Linked DNA regions of Aliamphritea ceti. The protein of the gene in region 2 interacts with the protein of the main gene of each other region in a pairwise test. Links are inferred from orthologs where the notes say so. Each region holds a gene or a part of one and is shown on either strand. Other genes may lie near its edges.

Evidence for each region.
Region 1: the proteins of OCU49_RS14790 (region 2) and recJ interact in binary tests that used the Escherichia coli proteins (3 or more experiments, as listed by UniProt). The link is inferred for Aliamphritea ceti from one-to-one orthologs.

The regions. Positions count from the first base shown.
Region 1 is NZ_AP025282.1:641,568-645,608, reverse strand. What follows is about bases 1,171-4,041. They hold recJ (single-stranded-DNA-specific exonuclease RecJ), read right to left. Parts: upstream 3,538-4,041; coding sequence 1,804-3,537; downstream 1,171-1,803. Other genes in these bases: OCU49_RS02905 (YdcF family protein), read right to left, coding at 3,543-4,041; OCU49_RS02915 (hypothetical protein), read right to left, coding at 1,584-1,772; OCU49_RS02920 (methyl-accepting chemotaxis protein), read left to right, coding at 1,171-1,539. In the rest of the region: more of OCU49_RS02920, read left to right, coding at 1-1,170. UniProt on the Escherichia coli protein: Single-stranded-DNA-specific exonuclease.
Region 2 is NZ_AP025282.1:3,228,334-3,233,671, forward strand. Bases 1,054-4,050 are described here. They hold OCU49_RS14790 (DNA topoisomerase III), read right to left. Parts: upstream 3,563-4,050; coding sequence 1,544-3,562; downstream 1,054-1,543. Other genes in these bases: OCU49_RS14785 (type 1 glutamine amidotransferase domain-containing protein), read left to right, coding at 1,054-1,279; OCU49_RS14795 (glutathione S-transferase N-terminal domain-containing protein), read right to left, coding at 3,689-4,050. Also shown: OCU49_RS14780 (LysR family transcriptional regulator), read right to left, coding at 1-438; more of OCU49_RS14785, read left to right, coding at 593-1,053; more of OCU49_RS14795, read right to left, coding at 4,051-4,051; OCU49_RS14800 (TIGR04211 family SH3 domain-containing protein), read left to right, coding at 4,395-4,964; OCU49_RS14805 (Crp/Fnr family transcriptional regulator), read right to left, coding at 5,011-5,338.

The DNA.
Region 1 (4,041 bases), 2.6 Mb from region 2 along the record:
CAACTGAAAGAAAACCTGCTCTCGGCGAAAAAAGACCGGCTACAGGGGCTTGTTACAACTGCGCACGCCATTCTGGGTGACTACCACCAACGCAGCCAAAACAATGAAATGAGTGAAACCGAAGCCCGACAAGCCGCCAGCCGGGTTATCAGTCAGTTACGCTATGATAAGAACCAATACTTTTGGATAAATGATCTACAGCCACAAATAATCATGCATCCGATCAAACCTTCGTTAAACGGCAAAGATGCTTCCGCTATTAAAGACAAACAGGGAAAGTTACTCTTTATGGCCTTTGTTGATGTCGTCAATAATAACGGCGAAGGCTTTGTCGATTACTTCTGGGCAGCCCCTAATGGCAGCGAAGAACAGCTACCTAAACTCTCCTACGTTAAAGGCTTTAAAGCTTGGAACTGGATGGTCGGCAGCGGTATTTATGTCAACGACATAGACGAACAGTTCACAACCATTCTCACGCAGAGACTAATATTTCTGGGCATTACTCTGGTTGTATTTATTGTACTTTGCCTGTTAATCAGCCGCAGTATTATCAGGCCACTTCATCAAACAACAGAAGCTATGAAAGACATTTCACAGGGAGAAGGCAACCTTACCGTTCGCTTGCCCGTTAACACCTCTGATGAACTGGGCATATTAGCTGCGACATTTAACACCTTTGTTGAACGGATACACCAAACTGTCATTCAGGTCCGAACTTATGGTGATGAACTGGTCACCGCATCCGATTCTCTGGCAAATATTACAGACCAAACGAACTCCAGTATTGCGACACATCAGGAAGAAACACACAAAATAGTTGAAGCAGTCAGAGAGATGAACCACACAGTTCAGGAAGTTGCCGGCAATGCATCCGAAGCAGCTAACTCAGTCTCAGCTGTACGCAACCAGGCAATGGAAGGCCAGTCCGTTGTTAAAGCCAGCATCAGCGCCACCCACAACCTTGCACAATCAGTAGATCAGGCAGTTACCAGCATTCAGACGCTTGAAACAGATGTTGAGAACATTGGAGGCATACTCGATGTAATTCGCTCAATTGCAGATCAAACTAACTTGCTTGCCCTGAACGCGGCCATTGAAGCAGCACGCGCCGGTGAGCAAGGCAGGGGATTTGCAGTCGTTGCAGATGAAGTCCGCGTACTGGCGCAACGGACTCAGGAATCAACAGAAGAAATACAAAGCATGATAGAGCAACTACAAAACGGTGCTCACAATACAGTAACAGTAATTCAGACAGGTAGAAGCCAGGCAGAAGTTAGCGTGCAGCAGTCTGAACAAGCTGGCGCAACGCTCAATTCAATTACACAGGACATTCTCAGTGTCGCTGATATGAATACGCAAATCGCCAGTGCAACAGAGCAGCAAAGTTCAACTGTAAATATGATCAGCCACAACGTAAACAACATGCATCATGCATTTGGCCAAACAACAGAAAGCTCACAGCAGGTAACCCAGTCAAGCGAACAACTTAATCAGTTAGCGAATAACATTCACAAACTACTGGGGCAATTCAAAATTTAATCCATATAAAATGCACTGCCAGCCGGCAACTGGCAGCTGCTTGTTTATAATTTACAGGCACCGCCCAGACAGTCATCAAAGTCCATATTTTCAAGTTCATCACGTTCAATCTTAGCTTGTTGAAAGTGCTCATATAGCGCTAACTCTTCAGCGCTGCCAGCATCTTTCTTAATACCGGCTTTTGCAAATACACCCAGCAATGTATTTAATTCCTGCAAATTAAAGTCATTCATTTAAGTATTCCCTTATCAATTACAGTTTTAATTAGCCTAGCGGTAACAGATGATCAATCATTAGCTGCACATTCCGCTGCCCCCTAAATTCATTCACATCCAGGCGATACACAGCACGTACTTTCTGGATAGTCTGATCTGGCCACAACTTAGTATCAGCATTAAAATGAATACCGTCCACAGCAACACCACTTTCAGGGTCCATCAACACAACTTTCAAATGCCGCTGCCCAACTATACGTTGTTGCAGCAATGAAAATTCACCATCAAATAAAGGCTCAGGAAAGTGCTGTCCCCATGGACCACCTTCCCTCAAGAGTTCTGCAACCTGTAAAGTAAATTCCTGCCCACTAAGAGATCCGTCAGTCAGTACCGAATGTTGCAACTGTTCAGCAGACATCTGTCGCCGTACTTCAGCATCAAACGCCTCCTGAAAAGCATCCAACTGATCAGCCACTATCGTCATACCGGCAGCCATTGCATGGCCACCAAACTTCTTCAGTAAATGCGGATGTTTAGCAGCAACAGCATCAAGGCCATCACGAATATGAAAACCCGCGACCGACCTTGCAGATCCTTTTAACTCACCATCATCTCCGGCAGCAAATGCAACTACCGGGCGATTCAGTTTCTCCTTAATGCGAGACGCTAGAATACCGATAACTCCCTGATGCCAGTCTTCCTGAAACAAACACACGCCAAAGGGTAGTTCAGCATCGTCCAGCTCCAGGCTATCCAGTAATAGTAAAGCCTGCTGCTGCATTTCCTGCTCGATACCACGGCGTTCCTGGTTCAGTTCATCCAGCTGTACTGCCAGTGTACGCGCTCTTTCAGGATCGTTACTCAACAGGCATTCAATACCAACGGACATATCATCCAGCCGGCCAGCAGCATTCAGGCGAGGTGCTAACGCAAAGCCTAAATCTGAAGCAACCAGATTATGTCGTGTCCGGCCGCTAACATCTAATAACGCCAAAATTCCAGGACGCGCCTGACCAGCACGAATACGTTGCAGCCCCTGATGAACTAAAATCCGGTTATTTTCTTCCAGAGGTACGACATCCGCTACCGTACCTAAAGCAACCAGATCCAGCAGGCTACCAAGATTAGGCATAGCAATGTTTTGCTCAGCAAACCAACCCTGCTGCTGAAGTAAACGCCTTAACGCGGCCATCACATAAAAAATAACACCCACACCGCAAGTAGATTTTTCAGAGAAATGACAGTCAGGTTGATTAGGGTTCACTATTGCACAGGCATCCGGAAGCACGTCACCTGGTAAATGATGGTCCGTTATGACCACGTCGATACCGGCAAGATTGGCAGCGGCGACACCTGAAACACTGGAAATACCATTATCGACGGTGACAATCAGATCAGGCTGCCTTTGAGCTGCAACAGCAACAATCTCGGGGCTCAGGCCGTAGCCATACTCGAACCGGTTAGGAACAAGATAATCAACCCGCTGCGCACCCATCATGCCTAAGGCAAGCATTCCCAAAACAGTACTGGTCGCACCATCGCAGTCAAAATCACCAACTATCAAAATGCTTTGCTGCTGTCTGATTGCATCAGCCAGACGCTCACTTGCAGCATCTAAGCCACAAATATCCTGGCCATTCTGCAATTGATTCAGCTGCCGGCCTAAGCGTTCAACATCATACAATCCCCGGCTCGAATAAACTCTCGCCAGTAAGGGATGAACCTGATTAAACACCGGAACATCTGCCGTATGTTCACGGCGACGAATCAATAATTCTGACATTACACTTAAATACTCAGCTCTTGCGGCTGTTCAGTCACAGCCCGCTCAACAGGAAACCAATTATCCGTTTTACCTGTAGCGAAATATACCCCCAGACCAATCCACTCACGCACAGCGGTACCAAAATCACTTAAATTGCCTGCCAGATCAAACCTGAAATTATCCAACGCAAAAGGCTTTGAATAATAATCAACCGGATAGGGAATTACCTTCCAGCCCTGCTGACGATAAATACCGACTGAACGCGGCATATGAAAGGCTGAGGTTACTAACAACCAGCCATCTCCCTGATCAATACTGACAGCCTCAGGTAACACCTGCCCTGAAAACAAAGCATTTTCATAAGTGTTACGTGACTGGCGCTCATAAATTATATTTTCAGCCAAACTGAACTCATCCAACCATGCTTTTACTGTATCAGCGCCACGAAACTCAGGCTTCAATACAGACCCTGATCCGCCAGTAAAAATAATCGGTTTATCTGGAAAGCGCTTTAACATCATC
Region 2 (5,338 bases):
CGCCAGATCGATCCCCTCCTCCAGAATATTCACAACCTGATCTGCCAGCACCACATCCAGCTCAATACGGGGATACTGACGCTTGAAAACGTTCAACGCCGGCACGATGATCTGTAGCCCCATATTCACCGGACAGGTAATCTTCAACAGACCTTCCGGTACATGCTTGAAGTTTTCCATTTGCTGCTGAGCTGAGTCAGCCTGCTCAGTAATGGTTTTACAGTACGTATAATAAGCACGCCCTTCGTCAGTCAACGATAAAGACCTTGTCGAGCGGTTCAGCAGCTGCACTCCCAACTGTTGTTCCAGCTTCTTAATGTGATAACTCACTACGCCACGGGAAAGCCCCATATGTCGGGCAGCAGCGCTAAAACTGCCGCGCCCGGCAACGTGCGCAAATACAACCATGCTTTTAAGTTGTTCAAAGGAAAGATTCATCAGGGCAGCTCTTTGCATCTTCTTTGTATCAATTATTAAAACAAAGTTACCAAGTTTATCGCCATTATGTAATCAGACTGATTAATTCATACTGTTGTTATTCCACTAAATACTTCAATAAATACTTTCAGTATCTCAATCAAGGACGCTAACCATGCCACAGTCAAAAATTCTTATGGTTCTGACCTCTCACTCAGAACTGGGCAACACTGGTGAAAAAACCGGCTTCTGGGTTGAAGAATTTGCCGCACCTTACTACGTGTTTCTTGATGCCGGTGCCGAGATTACTCTGGCATCCCCAACTGGCGGCCAACCTCCGGTTGATCCAAAAAGCGAACTACCTGACTTTCAAACCGACGCAACACGACGCTTCGATGCAGATGCAAGCAGCCAGGCGAAACTAGCAGCAACACAGAAACTCAGCGACATAAATGCTACAGATTACGATGCGGTGTTTTACCCGGGTGGCCATGGCCCGTTATGGGATTTAACGGAAGATAAAGATTCAATCGCTTTGATTGAAGCACTGATCGCCAGTAATAAACCGGTATCAGCAGTGTGTCACGCCGGTGCGGTATTACTGCATGCTAAAGACGCTAGTGGCGTAGCGCTTGTTAAAGAACGAGCAGTAACAGGGTTTAGTAATTCAGAAGAAGCTGCCGTTCAGTTAACCGACATAGTTCCTTTTCTGTTAGAAGATGCACTCCAGGCAGCCGGAGCGGAATACCAGAAAGCAGAAGACTGGCATGCTTTTGCTGTGCAGGACGGCTTGATTATTACCGGACAGAATCCGGCCAGCTCAGCCCTTGTTGCTGAAAAGCTGTTGGCTCATCTGGATTGATAAGTCCGGAATAACAGACCGGCACTACTGTGCTTTTGATACGTATCAATACGCATCTGACACAACATGCCGATCAGGATAAGTAACGATACTAACGGATATTCCTGATACCCCTTTTGCCTGACCCTCACAATCAAAACTGTCGATCTCATCCCCCCGATATCGACCTGTGAGCTGGTCAGGCACTCTGTTCTGTCGCAGCCAAATAAATGCCTGTCTCGAACAGTCTGATAAATATATCTGGCTAATCAGCATAAGCTGTCTTTATACGGACGCTGCTTTACGTTGCCGGCCACCGGCCGACTTAACAGCACTCTTTCCAGATGCTTTAGAGCTGCGACCAGTAGCTTTCGCTGCAGTCTTACTTCCTGTTTTAGCTGCTGATTTACCTGCCGCAGTTTTACGCCGCCGGCCATAGGTTTTTTTCCGGGCTGGTGAAGCAGCTTTTAGTGAAGCCGGGATTTGTACGCTCTCTGAGCCCGCAACCAGTTCCTGCAAACTCACCAGCAAAGGCTGCATAAAAGCATCGTAACTACTCTGTTTATGACTAATGTCATTCAGCGTAGCCTCCCAGCGCGCGGTCATATCTGGTGTCGTAGCTGAATCAGGTAAACAGCTGATTAGCGCTTTACCCACCTCAGTAGCCCGCACAGCTTTGCCTTCACGATATAAAAAACCACGGGTAAACAGCAACTCAATGATCCCCGCCCGGGTTGCTTCTGTGCCTAAACCGTCGGTATCTTTCAGAATTTTGCGAATATCCGGATCCTGTACATAGCGGGCAATACCTGTCATTGCCGCTAACAGGGTTGCATCAGTAAAGTATTTGGGAGGTTGGGTATGCTTTTCTTCAACTTCACCACGCAGGCAATCAACGACCTGGCCTTGCTTCAGCTCAGGTAACTGCTGATCTTTACTGGCATCTTTATTGAGTAAATTCTTCCAGCCCAGATCCAGAGTCCGGTGTGCATTACAGGCAAACAACCCACCCGCAACTGTCACTTCCGCCTTCGTTTCAAAGTAGCTGTACTTCGGCAAAAACTGATACAGATAAAAAGTAGCAACCAGCGTATATATTTTCTTCTCTGTTTCCCCCAGAGATGCCGGCATTTTTCGGCTAGTCGGAATAATTGCGTGATGCGCGTCCACCTTGCTGTCATTCCAGGCGGCACTGCGTCGACTCAGATCCAATAAGCCTGAAACTTTCTCAAAATCAGGACAGTTGCTCATCACAACAGGCATTACATCTTTTGCCAATGCATGATGTTCACGGGGTAAATAGCGGCTATCTGAACGTGGATAGGTAATTAGCTTATGGCGTTCATACAAACTCTGACAGGTATCCAGCACGGCCTTGGCATTCATACCAAACCGCTTGGCAGCTTCTATCTGCAGTGCCGATAAATTAAACGGCAAAGGCGCTGCCTGCTGCTTTTTCTTCTGTTCCAGCTTAGTGACTGTACCTGGCTGGCCAGTGATCCTTGAGGCCACATTTTCTGCCAGCGGCCGGGATAACACCCTGCCCTCTTCGTCCTGATAGGGTGCACAGTTCTCACTGGGCTTCCAGCGCGCCTGAAAGGCTTCTTTCAGAGAAGTCTGTAAGTGTGCCACCACCTCATAAAAAGGCTTGGACACAAACTCTTCAATGCTCAGATCCCGTCTGACAACTAACCCTAATAAAGGCGTTTGCACCCGCCCTACAGACAACACTCCGCTATAGCCTGCCTGCTGACCTCGCAAAGTATAAGCGCGGGTCATATTCATACCGTACAGCCAGTCAGCCCTTGAACGGGCCAGTGCCGAGATCGACAGCGGAATAAATTCCTGGTTTGAACGCAACTGCTTTAAAGCCCGGCGCACAGCACTGCCATTAAGATCGCTAATCAGACAGCGTTGAGTAGCTGCTTTTTTAGCAGCGCTGACCCCCAGATAATTAATCACTTCATCGACAAGCAGCTGCCCTTCACGGTCAGGATCGCCCACATGAACTAATTGATCAGCCTGCTTTACTAGTTTACGTAACACACTTAACTGGCTGCGGGTTTTACTGCGTGGTTGTAATTGCCACTGCTGAGGTATTATTGGTAGATGCTCAAAGCGCCACTGCTTAAACTGTGGGTCATACTGATCCGGCTCTGCCTGCTCCAGTAAATGCCCTAAGCACCAACTGACCACATCACCATTTCCTACCCGGATAAAGCCCTGATCTTTACTCTGTGGTTTTGGCAGCACATCTGCCAGTGCCCGGGCCAGACTGGGTTTTTCAGCAATGTATAAAATCATAAGGTGCTCAAACAGATAAATTACTGGCTAAATATACAGTCTATACTTCTTTGCCGGCAAGCCCTGTGAATCACAAACACAAAAAAAGCAGCCATTGGCTGCTTTCTTAATGTGTATCTGCAAAGTTTACTTCACATAATTTTGCTCAAGATACTGAATAATCTCGCCAGATTCATACATCCAACGCACACCATCCTGCTCTTCAATACGCAAACAAGGCACTTTTAATTTACCGCCATCTTTTTCGAGCTCAGCTTTAAAGTCCTGGTTACGTTTAGCATCACGCACTTCAACATTCAGATTGAAGCGGCGCATCGCCCGGCGCACCTTCACGCAAAATGGGCAAGCTTCATACTGATATAAAGATAAATTGGCAGTCTGCTTATCCAGCTGAGCTTGTTGCTCAGGGCTGCGCTGCATTTTTGTCGGCGGAGTAAGCGCATTCAACAGCAGAATAATACGACCAAGAATCCAGCGAATAATAAACACTACTATCTTCCTCAAAGAACAAAAACGGTGCGCGATTCTAGCACAGATCAATCACCGGTGACGATGCCAAATATAGAGCACTGTGACAGGGCCAAATACGTGCACGATCAAGCTGAAATAAAACTGAAAATAATAAACAAATGTTCGAACTTTTCTCAGACAGGGCAGTCACAGGCTAAGCTGTACAGGGATGGAACATGATTTCTAGCTAATTTATCCGGGCTTCTGCGCCCCGCTTTACCAGTGGTAACCCCTCTGAATTGCCAGCAGATGCCTGATCAAACAAAGACAAACTTGCAGCCCTGATACGCAGCAAGAGAAAATTTTGAGTTACGGTGCCACCATGCGTTTATTAATTGCTTCCTGCTTGACCTTCATTTCCCTTTTCAGCCTCAATACCCAGGCAGCGTACATAAGTGATGATGTCTTCACTTATTACCACGGTGGCCCCAGTGACCAGTTCAGGATTACCGGCCGTATTCGCAGCGGCACCAGTATTACAATACTTAGCCGAAACAAAGATAGCGGATACGTACGGATCAAAACCGCTTCCGGCCGTACCGGCTGGCTACCAGGTGCAAACGTAAGCGAAGGTACCAGCATGTCTGTACGCTTCCCGCAACTGGAAGAAAAGCTGGGGAAAAGCAATGCTATGATTACTCAGCAAAATGGCGCTATTCAGTCACTCAAACAACAAACCGTTGGCTTGCAACAGCAAAACAAAGAATACGCCGACACTATTGCTAAGCTGGAACTGGAAATATCCAGCCTGAACCGCTCAATCAACAGCATGGATGACTCTAATCTGATGCGCTGGTTTACTTACGGCGGGCTAGTTGCTTTTGGTGGCCTGATTCTGGGTCTGATTATTCCAATGTTCCCACGCCGCAAAAAACGCCCAGACGTCTGGTAAGCGCTACATCAGAATTTCTTTAAAAGACAGACAAAAAAAACCGCCGTTATTCGGCGGTTTCTGTTTTTAGCTGGTCGATACACCCGGCTAACTGGCAATCGCCGTCTCGCAAGCGTCTGCTTAAGTCCCGGGCCATATTCATAAAAATCAGCGTGTATTGTTCAGCATCGTGCTGATACAAGGCAAATAACTGGTCCGCTTTGATTTCAATTGCATGGCAATGATCATCAGCCAGTACTACACCACTGCGCGGATAAACACCGAGCAGCGCCATCGAACCGAAACACTCAGTTGCCTGAAAACTGCGAATTTTATGTAATCTATTGTTATCACTGCCGTGCTTATACAAAGAGGCATGGCCAGACACAACTACA